Regions from separate parts of the Xanthobacter albus genome, predicted to be linked through region 2. Evidence: predicted binding sites of a transcription regulator. Region 2 holds the regulator's gene; the other holds the start of a gene.
The links. The regulator LexA, encoded in region 2, represses DNA repair genes until DNA is damaged. The targets are predictions, from matches to a motif close to TGTTCNNNNTGTGTTCNG.

Region 1 (14,884 bases), 1.0 Mb from region 2:
CCCCATGCCGCTCCATGGCCCCGGCGAGGGTGCCGGCGAGGTGGGCGGCGAGGCCCAGCACGTCCTCCACCCGCTCCACCGGCTCGGCCAGGATGCGCTCGGCGCAGAAGACGGGCGGGGGAAAGCGGTAGTCCACCGCCGTGGGAACATGGCCCAGGGCCTCGTCGAGCCGCCGCAGCAGGTCCATCCCGAAGCGGGCGGCGAGCGGGGCGCGCGGCTTGCCGAAGAGGTCGCCCACCCGCCGGAAGCCGAGCCGCGCCAGCGCCTCCACCGCCGGCCCGTCGAGGCGGAGGGCGTCGGGCGGCAGGGGCGCGAGCAAAGCGGAAAGGTCTTCCTCCGCCGGCACCACCACCCCGCCCCGGCCGGGAGCGAAGCGGGCGAGGGCGAAGGCCGCCCCGCCGGTGGCGGCGAGCGCCGCCCGCCCCGTGAAGCCCGCCGCCGCCACCCGCCGCAGGAGATCGCGCACCAGCCCCTCCTCCCCGCCGAACAGGTGGGCGCAGCCTGTGACGTCGAGCATGAGCCCGTCCGCGCCGTCGAGGGAAACCAGGGGCGTGTAGCGCTCGCAGGCGTCGGCGAGGCGGGCCAGCATGCGCGCGGCCTCGTCCGGCTCGGCCTCGCTCACCTCCAGGGCGGGGTGGCGGGCGCGCGCATCGGCCAGGGGCAGGCCGGGGGCGAGCCCCAATGCCGCCGCGGGCGCATTGACGGCGGCGAGCCGCAGCACCCCCTTCTCCATGGCCACCACCACGCGCGGGCAGGCCCGCGCCTCAGGCGACATCCGCCGCGCGACGAGATCCGTGGCGAAGCGTGGCAGGGCGAGGCTGAGATAGCGCCGCTCCGGCGCGGTCTTGCCCATGGTGCTCCTCGTGGTGCTCATCGTGACGTTCATGGCCGTCCTCCCCGCCCGCGTTCCCGTCCGGCGCCGGCAGGAACAGCCCGGCGTGAAAGGTGAGCGGCCACGTTCCCACGGGGCCGAAGCGGTTGCGCGCGAGGCGGGCGGAAAAGCGCGGCGCGCCAAGGCCGCCGAGCCCGTCCGCCGCCGGGCTCGGCAGCGCGGAGATGCGCCAGCGGGTAAGGGCGGCGCAGGGGGCGGGGTCCGCCTTGTGGCGCCAGACGAGCCCCAACCGCTCGGAACCGCGCACGGCGAGGGACAGGCGCCGGGTGGCGGTGAGCGCCTCGGGCACCGGCGACAGGAACTCCCCCAGGACCGCGGACAAGCCGGCGCATCTCAACCCCTCCTCCATCACGAACAGCACGTCCTGCGGCTTGCGCACGCGCACCAGCAGCAGCGCCTCCGGCGGCAGGCCGAAGGCCGCGAGCCCCGGCCCGTGGAGCCGGCCCGCCTCCCACTCCGCCATCTCCTGCCGCACCAGCAGCACAGGCCGCCGCAGCCGCGCCACGGCCCGCGCGGCAAGGCCCAGGACGAAGGCGCTGAGCGCGCCCTCCTCCCCCGGCGTTCCCGCCGCCTCGTGCAGCGCCCCGCACAGGAGGCCGCCGCCGAGGGCCTCATCCACCCGCGGCGCCCCCAGGCGGAGGCGCGGCGGCGCGGGCTCCGCCAGACCGGAGACCCGAGCGCCCGGCGGCCCGCCTGCGGACACCCCCGGCAGACCGGCGGCCCCGGTCCCAGGAACACCTCCGTCCTCACCCGGCAGCGCCCCGGCGGATGGCATCCCGCTCCCCTTCCCCTCCATTCCGCCGCCATGCTCGATGGTGGCGATGAGGCCGCGCAGGCGTGCGAGATCGGCCGCGGTGCGGGGTGCATGCGGAGAAGTCATGACGGTTCTTCCGCCTCTTGTTCCCTGTTTGTTCTAGATAGATTCCGGAACCTGCGGAGGGAGTCAAGGCCCTCGCCGCCGCCCGTGCCCGGCGGCCTCAGGCGCGCCCGGACAGCCCGTCCTCAGGCACCTCCACCGCCATCTCCCGCAGGATGCGCGCCCGCGCCTCCGCGTCGAGGCCGGCATCGCGGGCGAGGTAGGCGGTCCGGCTCGGAAAGGCGAGGCCGCTGCCCGCCGCCTCCACCAGGCGCACGATCTCGAACAGCAGTTGCTCCTGCACCACCAGGAACTGCGCGAAATCGCCGGTGCGCACATGGGCCTTCACCTCGATGGTGAAGGCGCTGTCGCCGAGCCCCGTCAGCGCCGCCCAGGAGCGGCCGGGAGTCTGCTCCACCATGGGATGGGCGGCGAGCAGCCCGCGCAGCTCCCGCAGCAGCCAGCGCAGCTGCTCGGGCGAGGTCTCGTAGCGCAGGCCCAGTTCATGCTTGAACAGGCACTCGCGGCGCAGGGAGACGTTGATGATGTGCCGCTTGGCGAAGTCCCCGTTGGGCACCGTGAACAAGGTGCCGTCCAGGGCGCGGATGCGGGTGGAACGCGGGCCCACCGCCTCGACCTGCGCGAACTGGCCCTCGAAGCGGATGGTGTCGCCCATCCGGAACGGCCGGTCCGCGAAGATGGAGAGCCCGCCGATCAGGTTCTCCAGCGTGGACTGGGAGGCGAGCGCCACCGCGACGCCACCCACCCCCAGGCCCGCCACCAGCCCCAGCGCGGGAATGCCGATGTTGTTCGCGCCGTAGAGCAGCACGGCGCCCACCGCCACCACCCCGCCGAGCCGCGCGGCGAGGCGCAGCAGGTGGGCGTCATAGCTGTTGTCGGGGATGCGGGGGGAGGCGATGATGGCCTCCGCCGCCAGGAAGCAGGCGTTCCACGCCAGCCACGCCCCGGCCGTGTAGACCACCAGGGTGGAGAAGATGCTCTCCGCCACGGAGAACCGCCCCGAGGGGTGGATCTGCAGGCGGATGAAGACCACCGCCGCCAGATAGAGCAGGATGACCGCCAGCGGGGTGGAGAGCCGCCATGCCAGCTGCCGCACCCGCCCGCCCCCGTGCCCGGCCCGCCGCGCCAGCCGTGCCCACAGGGCGCCAGCGAGGAGCACCGCCCCCGCCAGCGCCACCGAAAGGGCCGCCTTCCACGCCGGCGTGTCGAGCACCGGATAGGAAGCCGCGGGCGGCAGCCACTTCTCCAGGCCCTCGGGGAAGAGCGGCCCCGTGAAGTTCACCTGCACATGATGCCAGCTCTGGAATGCCGAGGGGCGCAGCGGCGGCCGGCCGATGATGAGGGCGTGGTATTGCGGCAGGTCTTCCAGGCTGGCGGCGGTGAACAGGTATTCGCCGGCGCGCGGGCCGCCCGCCACGCGGGCGATCTGGATATCGGTGCCGGGAATGTCCCATTTCTCCGGCAGCTTGCCCCAGTCCCGGCCGGGGGCGCCGGGAATCTCGTCGGCTGGCACCTCTGGCAGGCGGGCGAGGATGTCGACAAGATAGGTGATGGCCGCGCTCGCCACCTTGTCGCGGATCGCCGGCGGCAGGGGCGCGAGATCGAACAGCCGGCGGGCGCGCAGCACGGTGGCCGCCAGGGCCAGCTCCTTCTCGCGCGTCTTGTGGGCCGCATAGTCGAGATACTGCGCCTCGAGCCGGCGGCTCTCCTGCAGGAAGGACTGGAAGGTCGCGCTGGGGCTCGACGTGTCGAGGGGGTCGAGGGGATTGGAGAGGTTCGGGCCCTCCTGCGCGCCCGCCGTCCCCGCCACGGAGAGGGCAAGAAGGAGCGCCAGCGGCAGCGCGAGCGCGAGGCGCCAGAGCGCCCCGGCCGCGCGCAATGCCCGCGCGCCCCGCCCCGGCGCCCCGAAGACCTTCCCCGCCACCGCTTCGCTCCCGCCCGCTCGAATCACACGCCCGCTCCGATCCACCCGCGCCACGCCTGCACGATAGCAAGGGCGCCGCATCCGCAGCATTACGATGACACCTCCAAGACGACATCTCTTGGCCGCTTCGGCGCCCCCCGGCACGGGTGAACCGAATTGACAGGCGGTTCACCTATAGGTCAACTCCGGCATCCGGCGCGCGCCGGCGGGACGATCCCGCCGCAGCGCGGAGCGGCGCGCAGAAGGCCGCGGCCGGTCCACAGGCCCCGCCAGGACGGCGGATGGAGGACACCCCATGCTCGATACGCCCGCTTGTGCCCCCGCCACGGTGGCCAACCTTCTCGGCCGGCTCGCGGTGCCGGCCATCGCCGCGCCCATGTTCCTGGTCTCGGGGCCGGACCTGGTGGCGCAGACCTGCCGGGGCGGCATCCTCGGCACCTTCCCCGCCCTCAACGCCCGCACCACCGACCTCTACCGCGACTGGCTCGACGACATCTGCGCCCGCAACGCCGCTTATGCCGGTGCCGCGCCGTTCGGCGTCAATCTCATCGTCCACAAGTCCAACGCGCGCCTCGAAGCCGACCTCAAGGTGACGGTGGAGAAGAAGGTGCCGCTGGTCATCACCTCCCTGGGCGCGGTGCGCGAGGTGGTGGAGGCGGTGCATTCCTACGGCGGGCTCGTGTTCCACGACGTCATCAGCCGCCGCCACGCGGAAAAGGCCATCTCGGCGGGCGCGGACGGCATCATCGCCGTGTGCGCCGGCGCCGGCGGCCATGCCGGCACGCTGAGCCCGTTCGCCCTGGTCGGGGAGATCCGGCGCTTCTTCACGGGCACGCTGGTGCTCTCGGGCGCCATCTCCACCGGCGCGCACATCGCAGCGGCGCAGGTGATGGGCGCGGACCTCGCCTATCTCGGCACCCGCTTCATCGCCACGCAGGAGAGCCTCGCGGCGCAGGAATTCAAGGAGATGATGCTCGGCTCCGCCGCCGAGGACATCGTCTACACGGATGCCATCTCGGGCGTGAACGCCAATTTCCTCAAGCCCTCCATCCTGCGCGCGGGGCTCGATCCGGCCAACCTGCAGAAGCACGGTGGGCTCGACATGGCGAACGAGGCCAAGGCCTGGCGCGACGTGTGGTCCGCCGGCCATGGGGTGGGCTCCGTCGCCGACATCCCGCCCGCGGCCGAGCTGTGCGCCCGCCTCGCGCGCGAGTATGACGCCGCCCTGGCGACCGCCTGCGCCCGCGCGGCGGCCCGCCGCGACGCCGCCTCCGCGTGAGAGGCCCCCGCGCCCGCCCGGAGGAGGCGGGCGCGCGGCAGACAGGACCGACGGGGCCGGAAGCTTGCGGCAGGGGCAGCGCGCTTTGAGCCGGGAGCTTGGAGCGCGCGCCCTTTCCGCCCGTGAAGACGCGCCGGCAACGGACGGGCTGCGGAGGATAGGAAAGGAGCCGCGCGGCAGGGCCTGGAGCCGGCCGGCGCCACACCTGCGCCGGCGGCCCGCCCGGTCGCCTGCCGGCGTTTCACCCTCGAATGGACGCCGCGCCCGTGGCCCCGGGCGCGGCCGCCCCCATCCGCTTGGGATACGGCAGCGCCTCACTCCCAGGCCGGGCCAGCCAACCCGCCACCTGCCCAGCCGCCCTTGCCCGGCGATCCCTTGCCAAGCTGCACCTTGCGGAGCGACCCCGGCGCGCGCCCGCTCCTTGCGCACGCGGGAAGACCCGACGCCGCACGGAAATCCGGGCCCCGCGTCTCTCAGCGCCGGTCCTGGAAGAAGGCGCGCAGCACCTCCGCCGCCTGCCGCTCGGCGATGCCGCCGTACACTTCCGGCGCATGGTGGCAGGTGGGCTGGGAGAAGAAGCGCGGGCCGTTCTCCACCGCCCCGCCCTTGGGATCGGACGCGCCGAAATAGATGCGCCTGAGCCGCCCGAACGAGGCGGCGCCGGCGCACATGGCGCACGGCTCCAGCGTCACGTAGAGGTCGCAGTTCATCAGCCGCTCGGATTTCAGCCGCGCTCCCGCTGCGCGGATCACCAGCATCTCCGCATGGGCCGTGGGGTCGTTCAGCTCGCGGGTGCGGTTGCCGTCGCGGGCGAGCACCTCGGTGCCGCGCACCAGCACCGCGCCCACCGGCACCTCGCCGCGCTCGGCGGCCGCGCGCGCCTCGTTGAGCGCCATCTGCATGAAGGTTCCCGACATGTGCGTCCCGTGGCCGTGGTCTTGCTCTGCGCGCCGTGAGCATCTTCGGGCGAACGGCAGTGCGCGCGATGAAAATGCGGCGGAGCGCCTATCTGGCACATTCGCGCCGATCAACGAAACGCGAAAAGCGCACCCGGCGCTCGCCGCGCCACAATTGGTGTGCTAGAGGCGGAAGGAAAGGTCCCTTGCCGCACGCGGCCGGGGACATATCGCCATTCGTCTCCAACAATCAGATGCAGGGTGTCCGTTCGGCAGGGCTTCGCGCCGAGCCCTGCCGAACGGACATATTCGATTCAGCAGATGCCGCGCACCACACCGCCCCGCAAGGACAAGAACAACGTTCCGCGCCTCAAGCGCGAGCTGCCCGCCGCCCCGAAGAAGGAGGCGGAGCGCATCGCCAAGGTCGTGGCCCGCGCCGGCCTCGCCTCGCGCCGCGAGATCGAGGAATGGATCGCAGAAGGGCGCATCGCCGTGAACGGCGAGGTGCTCACCAGCCCCGCCGTGACCGTGACGGCGAAGGACAAGATCACGGTGGACGGCGCGCCGCTGCCCGAGAAGGAGCGTACCCGCCTCTTCATCTACCACAAGCCGCGCGGCGTGGTGACCACCAACCGCGACCCGGAAGGCCGCGCCACCCTGTTCGAGATCCTGCCCCAGGGCCTGCCGCGCCTCGTCAGCGTCGGGCGGCTCGATCTCAATTCGGAAGGCCTGCTGCTGCTCACCAACGACGGCGGCCTCGCCCGCGTGCTGGAGCTGCCCGAGACCGGCTGGCTGCGCCGCTACCGCGTGCGCGCCAATGGCGAGATCGACCAGGCCAAGCTCGACACCCTCATCAAGGGCATCACCGTGGACGGCGTGGAGTACGGCCCCATCGAGGCCGAGCTCGACCGCGTCCAGGGCGCCAACGCCTGGATCACCGTCTCCCTGCGCGAGGGCAAGAACCGCGAGGTGCGCAACGTGCTCGGCGCCCTCGGGCTCAAGGTGAACCGGCTCATCCGCGTCTCCTACGGGCCGTTCCAGCTCGGCGAGATCCCCGAGTGCGGCATCGACGAGGTGCGCACCCGCGTGCTCAAGGAGCAGATCGGCGCCGAGCTGGCCGCCGCCGCCGGGGCCGATTTCGAGGGCCCCGTGGTGGAGCGCGAGATCGAGCAGGAGCCTGATGCCGCCCGCCGCCTCGCCGCCCGCATGGCCGAGGACCGGGCCGAGCGCGCCGCCACCAGGGCCAGCGCGGCCGAAGGCCAGGTGCGCAATGAAGGCCAGGTGCGCGACGAGTTCCGCCCCGCCGGCCCCAGGACGCGCCGCCGCATCGCCGAGGATGGCGCGCTGGAGAGCCGCGGCACGGTGGCTGACCGCAAGGGACGCGCCGTGAAGGTGGAACGCCTCGCCGCCCGGCCGGACGAGCGGCCCGCGCGCGACGGCAGGGGCTTCGGGCGTCCCGCCGGCAGCCGGCGCTTCGAGGAGGAGGGCCGCGCGCCCTTCCGCGAGGGTGATGAACGGCCCCGCCGCCCGCGCGGCGAAGGCGCGCCGCGCCGGTTCGAGGAGGACCGCCCGCGCCACGGCAAGGGCGGGTTCGGCGGCGGATTCGGCAAGCGCGCCGAAGGCGAGCGCGGCTTCCGTCCGCGCGACGGCGAGCGGCGCGACGATTTCCGCAAGCGTGACGACCGGCCGGGGCGCAGCTTCGGCGAGGGCGGCGAGAACCGCCGGCCGGCGCACGGCAAGGGCGGATTCGGCGGCGGCTTCCGTGATCGTGCCGAGGGCGAGCGCGGCTTCCGCCCGCGCGACGGCGAGCGGCGCGACGATTTCCGCAAGCGCGAGGATCGGCCGGGGCGCAGCTTCGGCGAGGGCGGCGAGAACCGCCGGCCGGCGCATGGCAAGGGCGGATTCGGCGGCGGCTTCCGTGATCGTGCCGAAGGCGAGCGCGGCTTCCGTCCGCGCGACGGCGAGCGGCGCGACGATTTCCGCAAGCGTGAGGACCGGCCGGGGCGCGGCTTCGGCGAGGGCGGCGAGAACCGCCGGCCGGCGCACGGCAAGGGCGGATTCGGCGGCGGCTTCCGTGATCGCGCCGAGGGCGAGCGCGGGCCGCGCGGCACCGGCTTCTCCGGGCGTTCCGAGGGCGGCGAGGGCGCGCCACGCGGCAAGAACTTCGGGGGCAAGAGCTTCGGAAACAAGAGCTTCGGTGACCGGCAGGAGCGCCGGGGGCCGCCGAAGGAAGGCTTCAAGGGCGGCCCGCGCGGCGCGGCCAAGGATGGCGCGCGGCCCGGCGGCTTCAAGGGCGGCAAGCCCTTCGGCAAGGCCCCCCGCGCGGGCGGCCCCGGCAAGGGCGGCGGCCGCCCCGCGGCCCCGCGCGGCAAGCGCTGAGGCACGGGGCCTGCCATGCGCATCGTCGGCGGCACGCTGAAGGGGCGGGTGCTGAAGGGCCCCCCCTCCAGCGCCACGCGCCCTACCTCCGACCGGCTGCGCGAGAGCCTGTTCAACGTGCTCGCCCACGCCTATGACGACCCCTGCGAGGGCGCGCGGGTGCTCGATCTCTTCTCCGGCACGGGGGCGCTGGCCATCGAGGCGCTCTCGCGCGGGGCGCGCTTCGCGCTGATGGTGGAGGAGGCCGCAGGCGCGCGGGGCGTGATCCGGGAGAATGTGGAGGCCCTGGGCCTCACCGGCGTCACCAGGATATTCCGGCGCGATGCCACCAGGCTCGGCCCCGGCGAGCCCTACACCCTCGTGTTCTGCGATCCGCCCTACGGCAAGGGGCTGGCGGAGGCCGCCCTCGCCTCGGCGCGCGCCGGCGGATGGCTCGCACCCGCGGCGCTGCTGGTGGTGGAGGAGCGCACCGGCGCCTTCGCCGTTCCGGAAGGCTTCCGGGAGCTGGAGCGCCGGCCCTATGACGAGAGCGAGCTGATCTTCCTGGAGCCGGTCGCGGCAGCCTGAGCGGCCCCGGCCGCGATACCCCGGCCACGCCTCTCCCGCGCAAGCCGCGCGCCCGCTCATGGGAGAGCGCGCATGCCCCACGGCATGCGCGCGCCAAAGATGCCTCTCCCGGCGCGAGCGCTCAAGCCGCGCCCCGGCCCATGCGACGCCCCCCTGAACTTCCGCGACTTCCCCCGCCGGCCGGCACCGGCCCCGCCAGAAGCGCCCTATCGCTCGGAGCGCATGATGACGGCCATCAGCTCGGACACCTTGCGGCGCTGGTCCTCCGCGTCGCCGGAGCGGATGGCGTGCTCCACGCAATGGCCCACGTGATCGCGCAGCACCTCCTCCTCCACCCGCTTCAGGGCGGCGCGGACAGCGGAGATCTGGGTGATCACGTCAATGCAGTAACGGTCCTCCTCCACCATACGAGAGAGGCCGCGCACCTGGCCCTCGATGCGGCTCAGGCGCTTCTGGACTTGTTCCTTCGTCGGGCTGCGCATGCCTTGCCATATACCCCCATCGGGTATATTGAACAAGCCACATACCCCCTGGGGGTGTAGGATTGATTTGAATTCTTCCGGGCGTGAGCCAGCTCAAGGCCGCGAGGGGCGGATGGGCCGAGGCTTCGCCCCGCTTTGCGAGAGCCGAGAGGACACGGCCATGGCCCACACACCCGAACAGACCGGCGCCTCCGATTGCTGCGGCGGCAAGGCCGCGCCGGCGGCGACCGCCATCGATCCGGTCTGCGGCATGAAGGTTCCCGCCACCGCCGGGCAGCCGACCAGCAGCTTCGAGGGCAAAGCCTATTTCTTCTGCTGCGAAGGCTGCAAGACGACATTCGATGCGGACCCGGCGCGCGCCATCGCCAACGCGCCGGCTCCGCTCGCGCTGCCTGCGGCGGCGGATGCCGCACCCAAGGCCGGCGCCTGCTGCGGCGGGCATGACCATGCGAAGCACGACCATGCGGGGCACGACCACTCCGCCCACGCGGCGGCCCCCGCCTCCGCCAAGGTGAAGGACCCCGTCTGCGGCATGGACGTGGACCCTTCCCCCGAGGCCGGAAAGCCGAGCAGCACCTACAACGGCAAGAGCTTCCATTTCTGCTGCAACGGCTGCAAGACCAAGTTCGATGCCAACCCGGAGCAGTATCTCGCCCCGGTCATCGATCCCGTCTGCGGCATGAGCGTGGAGCCGGGTAGCGCGAAATATGCCGCCCGCCACGCCGGCAAGACCTATTTCTTCTGCTCATCCTCCTGCGAGACCAAGTTCAAGGCCGATCCCGCCGTCTACACCGGCGAGAAGGCGCCCCCGCCGCCCGCCGAGGTGCCCGAGGGCACCATCTACACCTGCCCCATGGACCCCGAGATCCGGCAGGTGGGTCCCGGCATCTGCCCCATCTGCGGCATGGCGCTGGAACCCGAGCTCGTGACCCTCGACGAGGGCCCGAACCACGAGCTGCAGGACATGACCCGCCGGTTCTGGATCGGCCTCGCGCTCACCCTGCCCGTGTTCGTGTTGGAGATGGGCCAGCACCTGCTGGGCCTGCACCTGCTGCCGCAGCAGATCTCGAATTATATCCAGTTCCTGCTGGCCACCCCGGTGGTGCTGTGGGTGGGCAAGCCCTTCTTCGAGCGCGCATGGCTGTCACTGAAGACGCGCAACTTCAACATGTTCACCCTGATCGGCATGGGCACGGGCGTGGCCTATGCCTATTCGCTGGTGGCCACCTTCGTGCCTGGCCTGTTCCCGGCCGAGTTCCACACCCATGACGGGGCGGTCGCGGTCTATTTCGAGGCGGCGGCGGTCATCACCGTGCTGGTGGCGCTCGGCCAGGTGCTGGAGCTGCGGGCGCGCGACCGCACCTCCGGCGCCATCAGGTCGCTGCTCTCCCTCGCCCCCAAGACCGCCCTCCTCATCCGTGCCGACGGCACCGACGCGGAGGTGGCGCTGGATCTCGTCGCCCCCGGCAATCTGCTGCGCGTGCGCCCCGGCGAGAAGGTGCCGGTGGACGGCGTCGTCACCGAGGGCCGCGCGGTGGTGGACGAAAGCCTCGTCACCGGCGAAGCCATGCCCGCCTCCAAGGAGCCGGGCGAGCGCGTCATCGGCGGCACCGTGAATTCCTCCGGCGCCTTCGTGATGCGGGCCGACAAGGTGGGGCGCGACACCGTCCTCTCGCAGATCGTGCAGATGGTGGCCGCCGCCCAGCGCTCGCGCGCGCCCATCCAGCGCCTCGCCGATCAGGTCTCCGGCTGGTTCGTGCCGGCGGTGGTGGCGGCCGCCGCCGTGGCCTTCGCCGTGTGGCTGGCGGTGGGGCCGGAGCCGAGCCTCACCTTCGCGCTCATGGCCGCCGTTTCGGTGCTCATCATCGCCTGCCCCTGCGCGCTCGGCCTCGCCACGCCCATGTCCATCATGGTCGGCGTGGGGCGCGGCGCCCAGCTCGGCGTGCTGGTGAAGAATGCCGAGGCGCTGGAGCGCATGGAGAAGGTGGACGTGGTGGTGGTGGACAAGACCGGCACCCTCACCGAGGGCAAGCCGAAGGTGGTGGCCGTCCAGCCCCTGCGCGGCTTCGAGCCGAACGACGTGCTGCGGCTCGCCGCCAGCCTGGAGCGCTCCAGCGAGCATCCCCTCGCCGCCGCCATCGTGGCCGAGGCGAAGGCGCGCGAGCTTGCCCTTGCGGAGCCTTCGGGCGTGGAGAGCCCGGCCGGCAAGGGCATCTCCGGCGCCATCGAGGGCCGCACCGTGGTGATCGGCCACGCCGCCTTCCTGGGCGAGCACAGCGTGCACACCGACCACCTCACCGCCGCCGCCGAACGCTACCAGAAGGAGGGCGCCACCGCCGTGCTGGTGGCGGTGGACGGCCACGCCGCCGGCGTCATCGCCGTCGCCGACCCGGTGAAGGCCACCACCGACGCCGCCCTGAAGCGCCTCGCCCGCGACGGCGTGCGCGTGGTGATGCTGACCGGAGACAACCGCACCACCGCTCTCGCGGTCGCCAAGCGCCTCGGCATCGAGGAGGTGGAAGCCGAGGTGCTGCCCGACCACAAGGCCGCCGTGGTGGAGCGCCTGCGCAAGGAGGGCCACGTGGTGGCCATGGCCGGCGACGGCGTGAACGACGCCCCCGCATTGGCGGTGGCCGACGTGGGCATCGCCATGGGCACGGGCACGGACATCGCCATGGAGAGCGCCGGCATCACCCTGCTGAAGGGCGACCTGCTCGGCATCTGCCACGCCCGCTCGCTCTCCAGGGCAACCATGGCGAACATCCGCCGCAACCTGCTGTTCGCCTTCGTCTACAATGCGGCGGGCGTGCCCATCGCGGCGGGCATCCTCTATCCGGTCATCGGGCTGCTGCTGTCGCCCATGGTGGCTGCGGCGGCCATGGCGCTCTCGTCCGTGAGCGTCATCACCAATGCTCTGCTGCTGCGGGCGTGGCGTCCGGAATGAGCGGAAGGGGCGCCGCTCCTTCCATACCGGGGCGGCTCACATGCCGCGAAGGTTGGCTGAAGGCCCGGGCATCACGCTCACGGGCCTTCGGCGTCAGTCCCTCGCAAGCGCGGCGATGACCGCGTTGAGCACCGGGAAGCCCTCGGCCGTCACCATCAGCCGGGGGCCGCGGCGCATCACGAGCCCCTGCTCCTCCAGCGCGGCGATGCCCGCCTCCGCGAGCGGCCGCCCGGAGAGGCGGGCATGGCGGTCGAGGTCCACCCCCTCTTTCAGCCGCAGGCCCATGAGCAGCATCTCGTCCGCCTGCTCGGGGCGCGAGAGCGGCTCGTCGCTGACGATGCCATGGCCGGCACGCTCCACCTGTGCGAGCCAGGCGTCCGGCATCTTCTCCACATAGGTGGCGCGGCGCTCGCCCTCCACCGCGATGCGTCCGTGGGCGCCGGGGCCGATGCCGACATAGGTGCCATAGCGCCAGTAGACGAGATTGTGCCGCGCCTCGGCGCCTGGCCGGGCGTGGTTGGAGATCTCGTAGGCGGGAAGGCCGGCGGCGGCGGTCACTTCCTGCGTCACGTCCCACAGGGCACGGGAGAGGTCATCGTCGGGCAGCAGCAGCTTGCCGGCGCCGTAGAGCCGCTCGAAGGGCGTGCCGGGCTCGATGGTGAGCTGGTAGAGCGAGAGGTGCTCGCAGCCCTCGGCGAGCGCCCGCTCCAGCTCCCGCGCCCAGGCTTCGGGCGTCTGGCGCGGGCGGGCGTAGATGAGGTCGAACGACACCCGCCGGAACGCCGCGCGGGCGATGCCCACCGCTTTCAGCGCCTCCTCCACCGTATGCATGCGGCCGAGGTTCCTCAGGTCGTCGTCCTGCAGCGCCTGCACGCCGAGGGAGACGCGGTTGACCCCCGCCGCCCCGTAGCCGTGGAAGCGCGCGGCCTCCACAGAGGTGGGGTTCGCCTCCAGCGTGATCTCGGCGCCGACGGCGAGCGGCCATGCCGCATCGATGGCCTCGAGGATGCCGCCCACCGTCTCCGGCGTCATCAGCGAGGGCGTGCCACCCCCGAAGAACACCGTCTCCGCCCGCCGGGGACCGGTGAGGGCGCGCATGTGGGCGATCTCCCGCCGGTAGGCGGCAAGGAAGCGCTCCTGGTCCGGCGCCTCGCGCCGCACATGGGAGTTGAAGTCGCAATAGGGGCACTTGGCGAGGCAGAACGGCCAATGCACATAGACGCCGAAGCCGCCATCGGCAGGCGCGTCCGCCCCCTCCCCCGGCAGCGGGGGCGTCGCGCGCGATGAGCGGGAAGCCGCGCCCAAGTCCGCCGTCTCCGCCGTCACGCCTTCAGGCATGCCTGGGAGAGCTGCAGGAAGGCGCGGGCGCGGTGCGACAGGCCGAAGCCCCTGGGGGGCATGGAGTGCTTCTCCTCCGCCGTCATCTCCGCGAAGGTGCGGGTGTGGCCCTCGGGCACGAACATGGGATCGTAGCCGAAGCCCTTGGCGCCGCGCGGCGGCCACACCAGCGTGCCTTCCACCACGCCCCTGAATTCCTCCAGGTGCCCGTCCGGCCAGGCGATGCACAGGGCCGAGACGAAGCGCGCCCGGCGCTGCGCGGGCGCGGTGGCGCCGGCCTTCTCCAGCGCGGCCTGCACCTTCTCCATGGCCATCTCGAAGTCGCGGTCCGGCCCCGCCCAGCGGGCGGTGTGGATGCCCGGCGCGCCGCCGAGCGCATCCACCACGAGGCCGGAATCGTCCGCGAAGGCGGGCAGCCGCGCGGCGCCCGCCGCCGCCTCGGCCTTCAGCCGGGCATTGCCCTCGAAGGTCTCGGCGGTTTCCTCGGGCTCGGCAAGGCCGAGCTCGCCGGCGGAGACCGCATCCACCCCGAAGGGCTCCAGCAGCATGCGCATCTCGATGAGCTTGCCGGGATTGTGGGTGGCGACCACGAGCCGCCCGGTGAGGATGCGGTGAGCCATCAGGCGATCGCCTTCTTCTGCAGCTCCACCAGATGCTCCACCCCGCTGCGGGCGAGGCCGAGCAGGGAGAGAAGCTCATCCTGCGAGAACGGGGTCTTCTCGGCCGTGCCCTGGATCTCGACAATGCCGCCGGAGCCGGTCATCACGAAATTGGCGTCGGTCTCGGCCACCGAATCCTCGGCGTAGTCGAGATCGAGCACCGGCGTGCCCTCGTAGATGCCGCAGGAGACCGCCGCCACGTGCTCCTTCAGGGGCATCTCGCGGATCATGGAGCGCGCGCGCATCCAGGAGAGGCAGTCGTGGAGCGCGATCCAGGCGCCGGTGATGGAGGCGGTGCGGGTACCGCCGTCGGCCTGGAGCACGTCGCAGTCGACGGTGATCTGCTTCTCACCCATGGCGACGAGATCCGTCACCGAGCGCAGGGAGCGGCCGATCAGGCGCTGGATCTCCTGGGTGCGGCCGGAGGGGCGCCCGGTGGTGGATTCGCGCCGGGTGCGGTCATGGGTGGCGCGAGGCAGCATGGAATATTCGGCGGTGACCCAGCCCCGGCCCTGGCCCTTCAGCCACGGCGGCAGGCGCTCCTCCAGGGTGGCGGAAACCAGCACGTGGGTGTCGCCGAACTTCACGAGGCAGGAGCCTTCCGCGTGGCGCATCACGCCCCGCTCGAATGAAACGGCGCGCATCTC
Region 2 (14,884 bases):
GCTGGGCGCGGCGCTCCGGCGTCATGCGGGCGAGGCGGCGGGCGGCGTCCGGCAGGTGCGGCACCAGCGCCTCGACCGCGGCGAGCAGCTCGGCTTCGGAGGAGGCGCGCATATACTGGCCGTTGAGGCTCTCCAGCTTCTGGAAATCGAACCGGGCGGCGGAGCGGCCCACCTTGTCGAGGTCGAAGTAGCGGACCATCTCCTCGGTGGAGAACACTTCCTGGTCGCCGTGGCTCCAGCCCAGGCGCACCAGATAGTTGCGCAGCGCCGCCGGCAGGTAGCCCATGTCGCGGTAGGCATCCACGCCGAGCGCGCCGTGGCGCTTGGAGAGCTTGGCGCCGTCCGGCCCGTGGATGAGCGGGATATGCGCCATGCGCGGCACCTCCCAGCCGAGCGCGCGGTAGATCTGGGTCTGGCGGGCGGCGTTGGTCAGGTGGTCGTCGCCGCGGATGATGTTGGTCACGCCCATGTCGTGGTCGTCCACCACCACCGCGAGCATATAGGTGGGCGTGCCGTCCGAGCGCAGCAGCACGAGGTCGTCCAGGTCCTTGTTGGGGAAGGTGACGGTGCCCTGCACCATGTCCTCGATCACCGTCTCGCCCTCGCGCGGGGCCTTCAGGCGGATGACGGGGGCGCGGTCCTTCGGCGCCTCGGAAGGATCGCGGTCGCGCCAGCGGCCATCGTAGCGCGGCGGGCGGCCCTCGTTGCGGGCGAGCTCTCGCATCTCCTCCAGCTCCTCGGCGGAGGCATAGCAGCGATAGGCGTTGCCCTGCGCCAGCATGTCCTCCACCGCCTGGCGGTGCCGCTCGGCGCGGGCGAACTGGTAGATGGGGTCTCCGTCCCAGGTGATGCCGAGCCAGGAAAGCCCTTCCAGGATGGCGTCGATGGCCTCCTTGGTGGAGCGCTGGCGGTCGGTGTCCTCGATGCGCAGCAGCATCCGGCCGCCCTTGGCCTTGGCGTAAAGCCAGTTGAACAGCGCCGTGCGGGCGCCGCCGATATGCAGGAAGCCGGTGGGGGAGGGGGCGAAGCGGGTGACGATTTCGGACATGGCGCACTCGAACCTGGGGCAGCCGCCGTCCGGTCGCGCCCCATGGGGCGCGGGCGGCGGAAACGGGCAGGGCGCGCCGCAGGCTCCGCGACGAGACTGACATGGCGCGCGCGAGGCGCCCGTGTAGCATAGGCGCACCGCACAAGGAACACGGGCGCGAGGCGGGCGGATCAATGCAGGCGAGGCCGGGGAAAAGCGATGGTGGAGAAGGCGGCCTGCCGCCTCGCGCCCCCGCGCGCGCCCTCGCCGTGCCCATGGGTGCGCGCGCCGCCGGAGTGCGTGTCGCGCCGCTGTGGCATGCCCTTGTCGCGCGGCTCCGTGCCGATCTCGCGGCCGAGGCCGAATCCGGCCGCATCGTCCTGTGGCTTCCGGTGGCCTTCACCGCCGGCATCCTCGCCTATTTCGGAGCGGCCCACGAGCCGTCGCTCACCGCCGCCGCGGCGTTGACGCTCGCGCTGGCCGCCGGGACATGGGCCGCGCGGCGGCAGGCCGTGCTCTGCGGCATCCTCGCCGGCTTGTGTGCCTTCGCCGCCGGGTTTTCGGCCGGCTGCGTGCGCACCACTCTCGTGATGCACGAGGCGCTGGCAAGCCCGCCGGCTTTCCCGGTTCGGCTTTCCGGTTACGTGGAGCGCGTGGAACGGCGGGTCGGCAGCGATCGCATCCTGCTGCGGCTCGATCCGGGACCGGTCCGTGGTATTGACGGCACGCCGCGCCTGGTGCGCCTGTCGCTGAAGCGCGGCGCCGCGCCGGAGGTGGGCGCGCACATCACGCAGCTCACCCGCCTGCTGCTGCCTCTTGGTCCGGCCATGGCCGGGGCGCACGATTTCGGTCGCGGAACATGGTTCCAGGGCATCGACGCCGTGGGCTTCGGCCTCGGGCCGCCGAAGCTCACCCCGGCGCCGGCGGAAGTCCCCTTGCGGGTCCGGCTCTCGGCGCTGGTGGGCGACGTCCGCGCGGCCCTCGGCGCGCGCATCCGCGCGGTGCTCCACGGCACTCCGGCGGAGATCGCCGTGGCGCTGGTGGCCGGTGACCGCTCTGCGATTCTCCCCCAGGTGGAGGAGAGCATGCGCGTGTCGGGCCTCACGCACATCCTCTCCATCTCGGGCCTCCACATGGCGCTGGTGGCCGGCACCCTGTTCGCGCTGGCGCGCGGTGCGCTCGCACTGGTGCCGGCCCTGGCGCTGGGCTGGCCTATCAAGGCCACGGCGGCGCTGCTCGCGATCAGCGGCAGCGCCTTCTATCTCGTACTCTCGGGAAACGACGTGCCGGCGCAGCGCTCGTTCGTAATGACGGGGCTGGTGCTGGCGGGCGTCCTCGCCGGGCGAAGGGCGCTCACCTTGAGGACCATCGCCACGGCTGCGGTCGTGGTGCTGGGCCTCACGCCCGAGGCGGCGCTGGATCCGGGGCCGCAGATGTCCTTCGCCGCCACGCTGGCGCTGGTGGCCGCCTATGAGCGGTTGCAGCCGCTGCGCGCCCTGCCGCGGCCGGAGGGCCTGCCGGCGCGCATCCTCATGCTTCCTCTCGCATTCATCGCCGGCACCGTGGTGACGGCGCTGGTGGCCGGCTTCGCGAGCGGGCCCTATGGCGCCTTCCACTTCCAGCGCTTCGCGCCCTACGGTGTGCTCGCCAATCTCGTCGCGATGCCGGCGGTGTCGCTGCTCGTCATGCCCTTCGGCCTTCTCGGCGTGCTGCTCATGCCGTTCGGATGGGACGGGCTCGCGTGGCCGGTGATGGGGATCGGCATCGAGATCATGGTGGCGGTGTCCGATTGGGTGGCGGCGCTGCCCGGCGCCGATACGCGAATCTACACCGTGAATACGGCTGCCCTCCTCTGGTTCACCGTGGCGCTGCTCGCGCTCTGCCTGCTGCGGGGGCTGCCGAGCCTCCTTGCGGTGCCAGCGCTGGCGGTTGCGATCCTGGTGTCGGGCGCACCACGTCCACCGGATATCCTGGTGGCGCCAAACGCCGCAGCCGTGGCCGTGCGCGGCCCCGACGGGCACCTGTCGGTCATCGGTGCCAAGGGCCAGAAAATGATGGTGGAGCAGTGGCTCGCGCGGGAGGGTGCGCGGCGCGCCGTAAGCGGGGTCGCCCTCGAAGCCGGATTCACCTGCGATCCCCTGGGCTGCGTGGCCCCTCTGCCGGGTGGCGGCACCCTCGCAGTCTCGCGCAAGGCCGAGGGCCTGGCGGCGGATTGCCTGAACGCGAAGATCATCGTGACGCAGGAGACGCCGCCCCGCGGCTGCCCGGCCCGCGTGCTGACACCGAAGGAGCTGGAGCGCACCGGTACGCTCGCCTTCTTTCTGGAGCGCGGCGCCCTGCGCGAGCAGCCCGCCCGCGATCCGGCCATCCGCCGGCCCTGGATGCCGCTACCGCCGGCTCCTCTCCGAAAGCCGGAAGGGGCGGGTCCGGGCTCAGAGGTCGAGGACGCCGCCAGCGAGTGAGGCATCTCCCACGCTTTGGCTATGCGTCATGCACCTCCGCGAGCCTCAGCCCGCCTTTGCATTCCATCCGGCCACACCGCTGCATAAGGCCGGAAGCACGCCCATGAACGCATGGGGGTTCCGAACTCAATACCGCCGCATGAGCCCTATGAGCCGGCCCTGGATGCGCACGCGGTCCGGCCCGAAGATGCGTGTTTCATAAGCGGGATTCGCGGCTTCCAACGCGATGGAGGCCCCCTTCTTGCGTAGGCGCTTCAAGGTGGCCTCTTCCTCGTCCACCAGCGCCACCACGATGTCGCCCGTGTCCGCGCTGTCGCACTTGCGGATCAGCACCGTGTCGCCGTCCAGGATGCCGGCCTCGATCATGCTGTCGCCGCGCACCTCCAAGGCGAAGTGCTCGCCCTGGCCCAGCATTTCCGGCGGCACGTTCAAGGTGGCGCTGCGGCTCTGAATCGCGGAGATGGGCGTTCCAGCCGCGATGCGCCCCATGACCGGCACCACGACGCTGTGGCCGGTTTCCTCCTCGTCTTCAGCGACCGGGCGTACCTTGCCGAGGCTCCCCTCGATGACGGAGGGGGAGAAGCCGCGCCCGCCACTGCGCTGCGTGGCGAGGCCGGGGGCGACGCTCTCCGGCAGCCGCACCACCTCCAGCGCACGTGCCCGGTTAGGCAGGCGACGGATGAAGCCACGCTCCTCCAAGGCCGTGATGAGACGGTGGATGCCGGACTTGGAGCGCAGGTCCAGTGCCTCCTTCATCTCGTCGAAGGAGGGCGGAACACCGGTCTCCTTCAGCCGCTCATGGATGAAGCGAAGCAGGTCGTATTGCTTGCGCGTCAGCATCTCACCCCCCGTTCCCGGTGCTGCCGGCCATCCACGGCGCTGATTCTCCACCCTCCAGGAGGAAGGAGATCGCGTGCGGCAGCGTCGCAAAGAATGCGAAACAAATCATGAACAGCTTCTATCTGTTCCTTTTGTGTTCCGCAAGGGTGAAGATGGAATTAACGGTAGCCTAATCGTGGAACGGAATGATCTCGCATGGATCTCCCGCCTTGGCGGCTGCGGCGAAAGGCGCGCGCACCAGCAGGCAGTCGGCGGCGGAGAGTATGCTCAGCATGGCGCTGTCCTGTGAGGTGGCCGGCGTCACGCGCACGGAGCCGTCGGCATCACGCTCCATATGGGCGCGCATGAAATCGCGCCTCTGGTCGTTGGTGGGCACGTCCACGGCGAGGCGCGCCGGCGCGGTGCGCACCCCGGCGGCGGCATCGCCCTGCAGGGCGCGGACCAGCGGCTCGAGGAACAGCAGCGCGCAGACGTGGGAAGATACCGGATTGCCGGGCAGGCCGAGCACGCGCACGGCGCCACGGCTGCCGTACATCAGCGGCTTGCCGGGCCGCAGCGCGATCTTGTGCACGTAGAGATCCACGCCCTCGGCGCGCAGGGCCGGCGCCATGAGGTCATGGTCCCCCACGGAGGCGCCGCCGGACGACACCACGAGATCGAAGGCGCCGCTGAGCGCGCGGGCGACGATGGCGCGAATGTCGGCAAGGTCGTCGCCCACGAGGCCGAGATCGGTCACCTCGGCTCCGGCCTGAGTGGCAAGGGCGGCGAGCCCGAAGGCGTTGGAGACCACGATCTCACCCGGCGCGCCGGTGCCGCGGCCTGGAAGCACCAGCTCGTCGCCGGTCTGGATGAGTGCGACGCGCGGCCGGCGCGCCACCGGCAGGAAGGCATGGTCCATGGCGGCGGCGAGCATGATGTCGCGGCTGGTGAGGCGCCGGCCGGCCGTGAGGCCCGGCGCGCCCTCCAGGAAATCGCAGCCGCGCTTGCGCACGTTGCGCAGGGCGGCGGTGGCGGCCGTGGTGGTCACGCGGTCACCCTCGCGCGTGGTGTTCTCCTGGATCACCACCGTGTCGGCACCCTCGGGCACGACCGCGCCGGTGAAGATACGCACGGCCTCGCGGGCACCCACGCCGCCCTCGAAGGGACGGCCGGCGGCCGATTCGCCGATGACGGTGAGGGACGCGGGCGTCTGCGCGATGTCGGCGGCGCGCACGGCGTAGCCGTCCATGGCCGACATGTCGGCCGGCGGCTGCGTGCGGCGGGCGATGAGATCCGCGGCCAGGACACGGCCGGCGGCCACCTCCACCGGCACCTCCTCCACTCCCAGGGGGGTGACCTCATGGGTCACGCGGCTCATGGCCTCCTCAACGCTCATCAGCGCCATGGCGCGCTTCCTCTTTTCTGCATGGGCGGGTTCAGCCTTCAGCCTGCCACAGGCCGCTGCGGCCGCCGGATTTCTCCAACAGCCGCATGCCTTCGATGCGCATGCCGCGATCCACGGCCTTGGCCATGTCATAGACGGTGAGGCAGGCGACCGACACGGCGGTGAGCGCCTCCATCTCCACGCCGGTCTGGCCGGAGGTCTTCACCCGCGCGGTGATGACGAGGCCGGGCAGGGCGGGATCGGGCGCGATCTCCACCTCGACCTTCGAGAGCATCAGCGGATGGCAGAGGGGAACCAGCTCGTGGGTGCGCTTGGCGGCCATGATGCCGGCGATGCGGGCGACACCCATCACGTCGCCTTTCTTCGCATTGCCGGCGAGAATCATGTCGAGCGTGGCGGCGGCCATGGCGACGCGTCCCTCGGCCACGGCCTCGCGGGCGGTGACCGCCTTTTCGGACACGTCCACCATGCGCGCCGCGCCCTGGTCGTCGAGATGCGTCAGGCTCGCCATCGGGGCGCCGCTCTCCGGAATCGCTTTCGGTTGCGGAAAGATGGCGCCGGCGGCCGGGCGTGTCCACCTCTCGCGCGCCGGAAGGCTCCTCCCTCGGCGGGAGGAGCCTGGCCGTGTCTCAGCGCAGGCGGGTCCAGGTCTGCGTCTTGCAGAGCGGCGCCATCACGCAGCCCTTCAGCTTCAGCGTGTTGTCGCCGTCGAGGACGATGGTGCCGGAATAGGTCTTGCCGTCCTCGGCATTGTAGATGCTGCCGCCGGTCCATTCGGTGGGACCGCCGGAGAAGCCGGTGAGGATGGTGACGCCCTTCAGCGCGCGACCGCGCAGGCTGGTGTCGCTGTTGTGCACATCCTTAAGGGTGGGGTCCGCCTTCAGCCCCTCGGAGGCGACGAGGCGACCGCAGAGGCTCGCCCCGCACTTGGAGATCTCCACCTGGCCGCCGCGCGTGGGCGTCTGCCACAGGCCCGTGGGGTCGGCGGCGAGCGCCGGAAGGGAAACGAGGCAGGCGGCGCCCAGCACGGCCGCGGCAAGAGCTGATTTCATCACGATCCTCCCATATGCGCCGGCCTCTTCAGGGGCCGGTGCGCACATTAAGGCCGAAAGTGACGTATAGGGCAAGCTCAGGACGCAAGCAGCAGGGATGTGGCGCTTGCGACATCATTCTGGCGCATGAGACTTTCGCCCACCAGGATCGAGCGGATGCCCACCTTGGCGAGCCGCGCCACGTCGGCAGCCGTGAAGATGCCGCTCTCGCCGATGACCAGCCGGTCCTCCGGCACCTGCGGCGCGAGGCGCTCGCAGGTGGCGAGGGTGGTCTCGAAGGTGCGCAGGTCGCGATTGTTGATGCCGATCAGGCGGCTCGGGAGCTTGAGCGCGCGCTCAAGCTCGTCGTCGTCGTGCACCTCGAAGATGGCGTCCATGCCGTAGGCGACGGATGCGGCGGCGAGGTCGCCGGCCAGGGCATCGTCCACCCCGGCCATGATGATGAGGATGCAGTCCGCGCCCCAGGCGCGGGCCTCCGCCACCTGATAGGTGTCGTACATGAAATCCTTGCGCAGCACCGGCAGCTTCACCGCCGCGCGCGCGGTCTTCAGAAATTCCGGCGCCCCCTGGAAGGAGGGCGTGTCGGTGAGCACGGAGAGGCAGGTGGCGCCGCCGCGCTCATAGGCGCGGGCGAGGGCGGGCGGATCGAAATCCGGGCGGATCAGGCCTTTGGAGGGGCTCGCCTTCTTGATCTCGGCAATGAGCGCGGTCTGCCCGTCCGCGATGGCGCGGGCGAGGGCTTCGGCGAACGGGCGCACGCGCGGCGCCGCCTTGGCCGCGGCCTCGATCTCGGCCAGCGGATGGGCGCGCTTCGCCGCGGCGATTTCCTCGCGCTTGTAGGTCTCGATGCGGGTGAGGATGTTGCTCATCACACCGCCTCCGACACATGAGCGGAAATCGCGACGAGCTGTTCCAGCTTCGCCTTCGCCGCGCCGGAATCGAGGCTCGCGCTCGCCATCTCCACGCCTTCGCGCAGGTCCTTGACGCGGCCGGCCACCACCAGGGTGGCGGCGGCATTGAAGAGGGCCACGTCGCGATAGGCGTTGCGGGCACCGTCCAGCACGGCGGTGAGGGCGGCCGCGTTCATCTTGGCGTCGCCGCCCTTCAGGGCTTCGGCGGGCGCGCGGGCAAGGCCCACGTCTTCCGGCGTCACCTGGAAGGTGTGGATGCGTCCGTCTTCCAGCACCGCGATGTCGGTGGTGCCGGAGATGGTGATCTCGTCAAGGCCATCGGAGCCGTGCACCACGAAGGCGCGCTCGGAGCCGAGCGTCTTGAGCACCTCGGCCAGCGGCACAATCCAGGACTTGGCGAACACGCCCACCATCTGGCGCGTCACGCCGGCCGGATTGGAGAGCGGGCCGATGAGATTGAAGATGGTGCGGGTACCAAGCTCCACGCGGGTGGGGCCCACATGCTTCATGGCCGGATGGTGCGAGGGCGCGAACATGAAGCCGATGCCGGCTTCCGCAAGGCAGCGGGAGATGCCCGCGGGCGTGAGATCGATGCGCACGCCGAGCGCGGCCAGCACGTCCGCGGCGCCGGACTTGGAGGAGAGCGCGCGGTTGCCGTGCTTGGCCACCGGCACGCCCGCGCCGGCCACGATGAAGGAGGCGCAGGTGGAGATGTTGTAGGAGCCGGAAGCATCGCCGCCCGTGCCCACCACGTCCACGGCGCCTGCGGGCGCGGAGACGGGCAGCATCTTCGCCCGCATCACCGAGACCGCGCCGGCGATCTCATCCACCGTCTCGCCGCGCACGCGCAGGCCCATGAGCAGCGCGCCCATCTGCGAGGGGGTGGCCTCGCCGGACATCATCTTGTCGAACACGATCGCCGCTTCGTCGCGGGTGAGGCTGGCGCCGGTGGCGACCTTGCCGAGCAGCGGCTTGAACTCGTCCGTCATGTCTGGTCCTCAGCCTTTGGCCGGTGTCGCGTTGGCTTTGGCCGCGTTGAAGGCGGTCGCGATCTCCAGGAAGTTGCGCAGGAGCGCGTGGCCGTTCTCCGAAGCGATGCTCTCAGGATGGAACTGGACGCCGTGGATGGGGAAGGTCTTGTGGGCGAGGCCCATGATGAGCCCGTCCGCCGTGTGGGCGGTCACCTCCAGGGTGTCGGGCAGGGTGTCGCGCTTCACGATCAGCGAATGGTAGCGCGTGGCCTGGAAGGAGTGGTTGAGGCCGCGGAACACGCTCCTGCCCTCGTGCAGGATCTCTGAGAGCTTGCCGTGCATGGGGGTCGGCGCGCGCACCACGTCGCCGCCGAACACCTGGCCGATGGCCTGATGGCCCAGGCACACCCCGAACATGGGCACGCTCGCCCCCGCCTCAGCGATGAGATCGCAGCAGATGCCGGCTTCCGAGGGCGTGCAGGGGCCGGGCGACAGCACGATGGCCTCCGGCTTCTCGGCCAGCACATCGGCGATGGAGACGGCGTCGTTGCGATGAACGGTGACGGTGGCGCCGAGCTCACCCAGATAGTGCACGAGATTGTAGGTGAAGCTGTCGTAATTATCGATCAGCGTGACGGCAGTCATGATGGCTCCCTGGCGGCCCAGGCCCGATGCGTCGGGAAATTGCGGCCGGTTAAAGCGATCCGGGCGGATGGGGTCAAGCGAAGGCGGCAAGCCCGCTCAGCGCGCGCCGCACCATCGGGCGGACGCCTGACCAGCGCCGGACGCAGGCGGCGGGAGCCGTCCACTGCAGAGTTCGAACGAGAAAGGCATCACGGTCATAGGTCGTCCCATCGCGCCATGGCCGGTGGGCCACGGTGCGGTTCCGCGCGGAAGATTACGCCGCGGGTGCGGCCAAGGGAAGCGCGCCGTGGCGGCCCGGCGATCCCGCCTCAAAGAAGAACGGCCGGGACGAGCCCGGCCGTTTGCATCTCAAGTGGTGAAGCCCTCACAGCATGGCGGGCAGCACGCGATCCGGCGGGCGGTGGCCATCCATGAAGGTCTTGATGTTCACGATGACCTTCTCGCCCATGTCGATGCGCCCTTCGAGAGTGGCCGAGCCGAGGTGCGGCAGCAGCACCACCTTGCCCTGCCGGGCGAGGCGCACGAGCTTGGGGTTCACCGCCGGCTCCTGCTCGAACACATCGAGGCCGGCGCCCGCCAGCTCTCCGGCCTCCAGGAGGCGGGTGAGGGCGTTCTCGTCGATCACCTCGCCGCGCGCGGTGTTCACCACGTAGGCGTCGTTCTTCAGCAGCTTCAAGCGGCGCGCCGAGAGCAGGTGATAGGTGGCCGGCGTGTGCGGGCAGTTCACCGAGATGATATCCATGCGGGCCAGCATCTGGTCCAGGCTGTCCCAATAGGTGGCGTCCAGCATCTCCTCGATGCCGGAGGGCAGCCGGTGGCGGTTGTGGTAGTGGATCTGCAGGCCGAAGGCCTTGGCGCGCCGCGCCACCGCCTGGCCGATGCGGCCCATGCCGATGATGCCGAGGCGCTTGCCCCAGATGCGCCGGCCGAGCATCCACGTGGGCGACCAGCCCGGCCACTCGTCCTTCTCGGAGATCATCACCTGCGCGCCCTCGGCAAGCCGCCGCGGCACGGCGAGGATGAGCGCCATGGTCATGTCGGCGGTGTCCTCGGTGAGGACGCCGGGGGTGTTGGTGACGGTGATGCCGCGGTTGAGCGCGCTCGCCACGTCGATGTGGTCGACGCCGTTCGAGAAAGAGGCGATCAGCCGCAGGTTCTCACCCGCCTGCGAGAGTAGAGCGGAATCGATCCGGTCGGTGACGGTGGGAACCAGCACGTCGGCTGTCTTCACCGCCTCGATCAGCGCCGCCTGGTCCATGGGCGTATCGTCCACGTTCAGGCGGGCGTCGAACAGCTCCCGCATGCGGGTCTCGACCGATTCGGGCAACTTGCGGGTGACGACGACCAGCGGTTTGCGGCGCACGATGGGCACTTCCCGTTCCCCATTTCTTAACCGTTCTCGTTCCGTCTATCAGACAGGCGGGGAAACACAAGGCGTCCGGCGTGGCGCGCGCTTGACGATATCCCCGCGCGGGCGCACTGCCTCTGCCCCGAAACCCCGACTGCGAAAGGACCGGCCGATGCTGTCGATGGCGCGAGCGCTTCCCTCGAAAGCCCCCCTGCGGAACCTTGTGGCCCTGGCTGTGGCCGCCATGGTGACGCTCGGCGCGGCAGGGACGGCAGGCGCCGCCGAGGATGGCACCTCGGGCCTGCCGGTGCCGCGCTTCGTCTCGCTGAAGGCGGACAAGGTGAACGTGCGCAACGGGCCCAACAAGGACCAGGACGTCGCCTGGGTGTTCTCCCGCGCCGGCCTGCCGGTGGAGGTGACCGCCGAGTTCGAGACCTGGCGGCGCATCCGCGATGCCGACGGGGCCGAAGGGTGGGTCTACCACTCCATGCTCTCGCTGCGCCGCACCGCCCTGGTGGCGCCCTGGCTCAAGAACGAGACCGTGGTGCTGCGCGCCGAACCGAACGCCGACGCCAAGGTGGTGGCGCGCCTGGAGCCCGGCGTGCTCGGCACGGTGAAGAAGTGCGACGGCAAGTTCTGCCGCCTCGTGGGCGAGGGCTTCGACGGCTACGTGCAGCAATCCCAGCTGTTCGGTGTCTACCCCGACGAGAAGGTCGAGTAGGGCGCGCGCCGATTCGAAGCGCACGAGGCGATTTGCCTGTTTCGCCGCGCCCCTGAAACGCTCTAGCCTCACGGAGGCTGCTGCGGGGGCAGGGAATGGGCACGATCGAGCGCTTCTTCAGGCTGAAGGAGAACGGAACCTCCGTCTCTGTCGAGGTGACGGCGGGCCTCACCACGTTTCTCACCATGAGCTACATCATCGTGGTGAACCCGCAGATCCTCGCGGCAGCGGGCATCGACCAGGGAGCAGCCTTCGTCGCCACCTGCCTTGCGGCGGCGCTGGGTAGCCTCGCCATGGGGCTCATCGCCAACTATCCCATCGCGCTCGCGCCGGGCATGGGCATCAATGCCTATTTCGCCTTCACCGTGGTGGGCGCCCTGGGCGTGCCGTGGCAGACGGCGCTGGGCGCGGTCTTCCTTTCGGGGTGCCTCTTCCTCGCGATCAGCCTGCTGCGCATCCGCGAGTGGCTGGTGAATTCCATTCCCTTCTCCCTGAAGCTCGGCATCGGCGCGGGCATTGGCCTGTTCCTCGGCCTTCTGGGGCTGCACGGCATGGGCGTGGTGGTGGCCAAGCCCGCGACGCTGGTGGGGCTCGGATCGATCGGAACACCCTCCACCTTGTTCGCATGCCTGGGCTTCGTGCTCATGGCGGGGCTCGCGGCGCGGCGGGTGCCGGGCGCCATCCTGGTCGCCATCGGCGTCATCACGCTTGCCGCGGTTCCGCTGGGGCTCGTGACCTTTCACGGCGTGGTGGCGCCGCCGCCCCCACTTTCGCCCACCCTCCTGCAACTCGATATCGCGGGGGCGCTGAAGCTCTCCCTCGTGTCGGTGGTGCTGGCCTTTTTCCTGGTGGACCTGCTGGATAACATGGGCACCCTCATCGCCACCCTGCACCGGGCCGGGCTGATGCGGGCCGATGGCACGGTGCCTCGCCTCGGGCGGGTGCTGCTGGCGGATTCGGGCGGCGCCATCGTCAGCAGCCTTTTGGGCACCTCGCCCACGGTGTCCTACATCGAGAGCGCATCCGGCATTGCGGCGGGCGGGCGCACGGGCTTGGCGGCGGTGACGGCCGCGGGGCTGTTTGCGCTCAGCCTCCTGTGCGCGCCACTGGCATTGGCGGTTCCCGCTTTCGCGACGGCACCGGCGCTGCTGTTCGTCGCCTGCTCCATGCTCGGCGCGCTGCGTGACCTCGAATGGGGGGATGCGACAGAGGCGCTGCCGGCGGCGGTGACGGCGCTGGGAATCGTCTTCACCTTCTCCATCGCGACCGGAATTGGCCTGGGCTTCATCGCCTATGTCGGTGTGAAGCTCATTGCCGGGCGCTGGCGCGACATTGGAGGCGCGGTCTGGCTGATCGCCACGGCCTCGGCGCTCATGCTGGCCATTGAATGATCGAGGGGCGCCCCGAGCCCCTCGCGACCTGGCCGCCCTCAGCTGAGCTCGATGCGCTGCGTCTTGGTGCCGTCCTCGGAATAGACGGTCTTGATGGCGACCCCGCTGCCGTCGTGGCTCCACACCGCGCCGGTCGACCCGTTGGGCAGGGTGACCACGATGGTGAACTGGCCGAAGCTGAAGGAGCCGTCCGAGTTCCGGGTATAAATCGTCCCCGTCACGTTGCGGGTGCGCTGCAGCTCCGAAAGCCCGTCGGCGACGGCGCCCGGAGCGTTGGCGATGACTGAATGGGCGTTCTTGATCTCGTTGGTCACGGCTGCGATGACCCGGCTGAGATAGGCCACCATCTGATCGTCGCCGGCAGAACTGAGCTGCGACTGATAGCCTTCCAGCTGCTGCTGCAGGGAGGGCAGGCTCCGTAGGCTCTGGTTGTAGGTAATCATCGCGCTGATGAGCATGTCCTCGCTCGCGACGGCGAGTTTCCGCGATCGCGTCGGGCCGGATGATGACGCGCTGTCGAGGCCGCCGGAGAACTTCGATTCGCCGACCTCGGGAATGCCGGAGGTCTTCTCCGCCTGGCCCGTTTCAGAGGCGCCTGCAATCCAGGCGTTGGTGGCGAGGCTCGTGCCGCGCATCCAGGCCGCGCTGGCCTTGGCCGCAATCTGGTCGCCGAGAGTCTGAAGGGCGTCGGTCGCCGCGTCTGCCGCGGCGGTCGTAAGGTCCGGTGCCGCTTGACGCGCGGAAATGAGGCTCATGGAAGCATCGACACTCGTCACCATGCGCCCCTCCAAGGAGGCCGGGGAGCCACAGGGCACTTCATGTGCGCGTGGGTCCGAAAACCAGTGCCGACCTCATGTCGGCAGACGAAAATGCGAGCACTATTTTGCAACGAAGTGGTACTTTACCACAGCTTCGCGCGTGTCCACAGCCTGGATTGTTCCGAAAGTCAAGATTTTCACGGCTTTCAGGGCCACTTCCGGCTCCCGGCGGCGGCTGGGAGGGGGCCTGCGGGGCGCGCGGGCCTTCCCTCGCGCCCCGTGTTCGTGTAGATGACCCGGCAACTGGCGTGCCCGGCCCTTCGGCCGTGGCGCGAACATGATGGATTCCATGCAAACGGTTCTGATCGTCATTCACCTGCTGGTGGTGCTTGCTCTCATCGGCGTCGTGCTGATCCAGCGCTCCGAGGGCGGCGGGCTCGGCATCGGGGGCGGTGGCGGAGGTGGCGGCTTCTTCACCGCCCGTGGCACCGCCAACGTGCTGACGCGCGCGACGGCCATCCTGGCGCTGCTGTTCTTCATCACTTCGCTCGCGCTCACCATCGTCGCGGGCTGGGGGCGCGGTCCGCGTTCCATCCTGGCTCCGGCGGGCCAGACCCAGAGCGCTCCGGGAGTTCCGCAGAGCGGCGGCAGCATTCTCGATCAGATTCGCCCGCAGGGCGGTGCTGGCGGGGAGGCTCCGGCCCCCGCGACGACGCCGGCTCCCGCCGCGCCGACGGGTCCGCAGGTTCCGCAGTCTCATTGAGTGTGTCGCCGCGGCCATTCCGCGGCGCCGTTCCTTCTTCACGGGCGAGGCGAGGCCGGATACGGCTTCGCCCTCGCCGAACCGCGTTTGCACGAGGTAAGGTCGAAGCCCATGGCGCGCTATATCTTCATCACCGGCGGCGTCGTGTCTTCCCTGGGTAAGGGGCTCGCCTCCGCAGCCCTCGGCGCGTTGCTCCAGGCGCGCGGCTACACGGTGCGGCTGCGCAAGCTCGACCCGTATCTGAACGTCGATCCGGGCACCATGAGCCCGTACCAGCACGGCGAGGTGTTCGTCACCGACGACGGCGCCGAGACGGACCTCGACCTCGGCCACTACGAGCGCTTCACCGGCCACCCCGCCACCAGGCAGGACAACATCACCACCGGCCGCATCTATCAGGACATCCTGACCAAGGAGCGCCGCGGCGACTATCTGGGCGCCACCATCCAGGTGATTCCCCACGTCACCAACGCCATCAAGGACTTCGTCCTCGAAGGCAACGAGGGCTTCGATTTCGTTCTGGTGGAGATCGGCGGCACCGTCGGCGACATCGAGGGCCTGCCCTTCTTCGAGGCCACCCGCCAGCTCAAGAACGAGCTGCCGCGCGGCCA

Region 1: a site for LexA is predicted at 1,791-1,808, ahead of V5F75_RS19055 (ImuA family protein). Genes of this name have one in related genera too.

What each region holds. Positions count from the first base shown of each region.
Region 1 covers NZ_CM195532.1:4,284,694-4,299,577, forward strand. Annotated here, with positions in the region: gene V5F75_RS19050 (Y-family DNA polymerase) at 1-874, opposite strand, end outside; gene V5F75_RS19055 (ImuA family protein) at 765-1,511, opposite strand; gene V5F75_RS19060 (mechanosensitive ion channel family protein) at 1,870-3,693, opposite strand; gene V5F75_RS19065 (NAD(P)H-dependent flavin oxidoreductase) at 3,989-4,972, shown strand; gene V5F75_RS19070 (nucleoside deaminase) at 5,446-5,889, opposite strand; gene V5F75_RS19075 (pseudouridine synthase) at 6,190-8,247, shown strand; gene rsmD (16S rRNA (guanine(966)-N(2))-methyltransferase RsmD) at 8,263-8,814, shown strand; gene V5F75_RS19085 (metal-sensitive transcriptional regulator) at 9,021-9,296, opposite strand; gene V5F75_RS19090 (heavy metal translocating P-type ATPase) at 9,457-12,240, shown strand; gene hemW (radical SAM family heme chaperone HemW) at 12,334-13,545, opposite strand; gene rdgB (RdgB/HAM1 family non-canonical purine NTP pyrophosphatase) at 13,563-14,198, opposite strand; gene rph (ribonuclease PH) at 14,198-14,884, opposite strand, start outside.
Region 2 covers NZ_CM195532.1:3,246,941-3,261,824, reverse strand. Annotated here, with positions in the region: gene gltX (glutamate--tRNA ligase) at 1-1,048, opposite strand, end outside; gene V5F75_RS14615 (ComEC/Rec2 family competence protein) at 1,303-3,489, shown strand; gene lexA (transcriptional repressor LexA) at 3,616-4,329, opposite strand; gene V5F75_RS14605 (molybdopterin molybdotransferase MoeA) at 4,499-5,713, opposite strand; gene moaC (cyclic pyranopterin monophosphate synthase MoaC) at 5,745-6,224, opposite strand; gene V5F75_RS14595 (DUF2147 domain-containing protein) at 6,343-6,765, opposite strand; gene trpC (indole-3-glycerol phosphate synthase TrpC) at 6,843-7,634, opposite strand; gene trpD (anthranilate phosphoribosyltransferase) at 7,634-8,665, opposite strand; gene V5F75_RS14580 (anthranilate synthase component II) at 8,675-9,292, opposite strand; gene V5F75_RS14575 (2-hydroxyacid dehydrogenase) at 9,657-10,658, opposite strand; gene V5F75_RS14570 (SH3 domain-containing protein) at 10,885-11,361, shown strand; gene V5F75_RS14565 (NCS2 family permease) at 11,457-12,752, shown strand; gene V5F75_RS14560 (flagellin family protein) at 12,791-13,531, opposite strand; gene secG (preprotein translocase subunit SecG) at 13,860-14,273, shown strand; gene pyrG (CTP synthase) at 14,385-14,884, shown strand, end outside.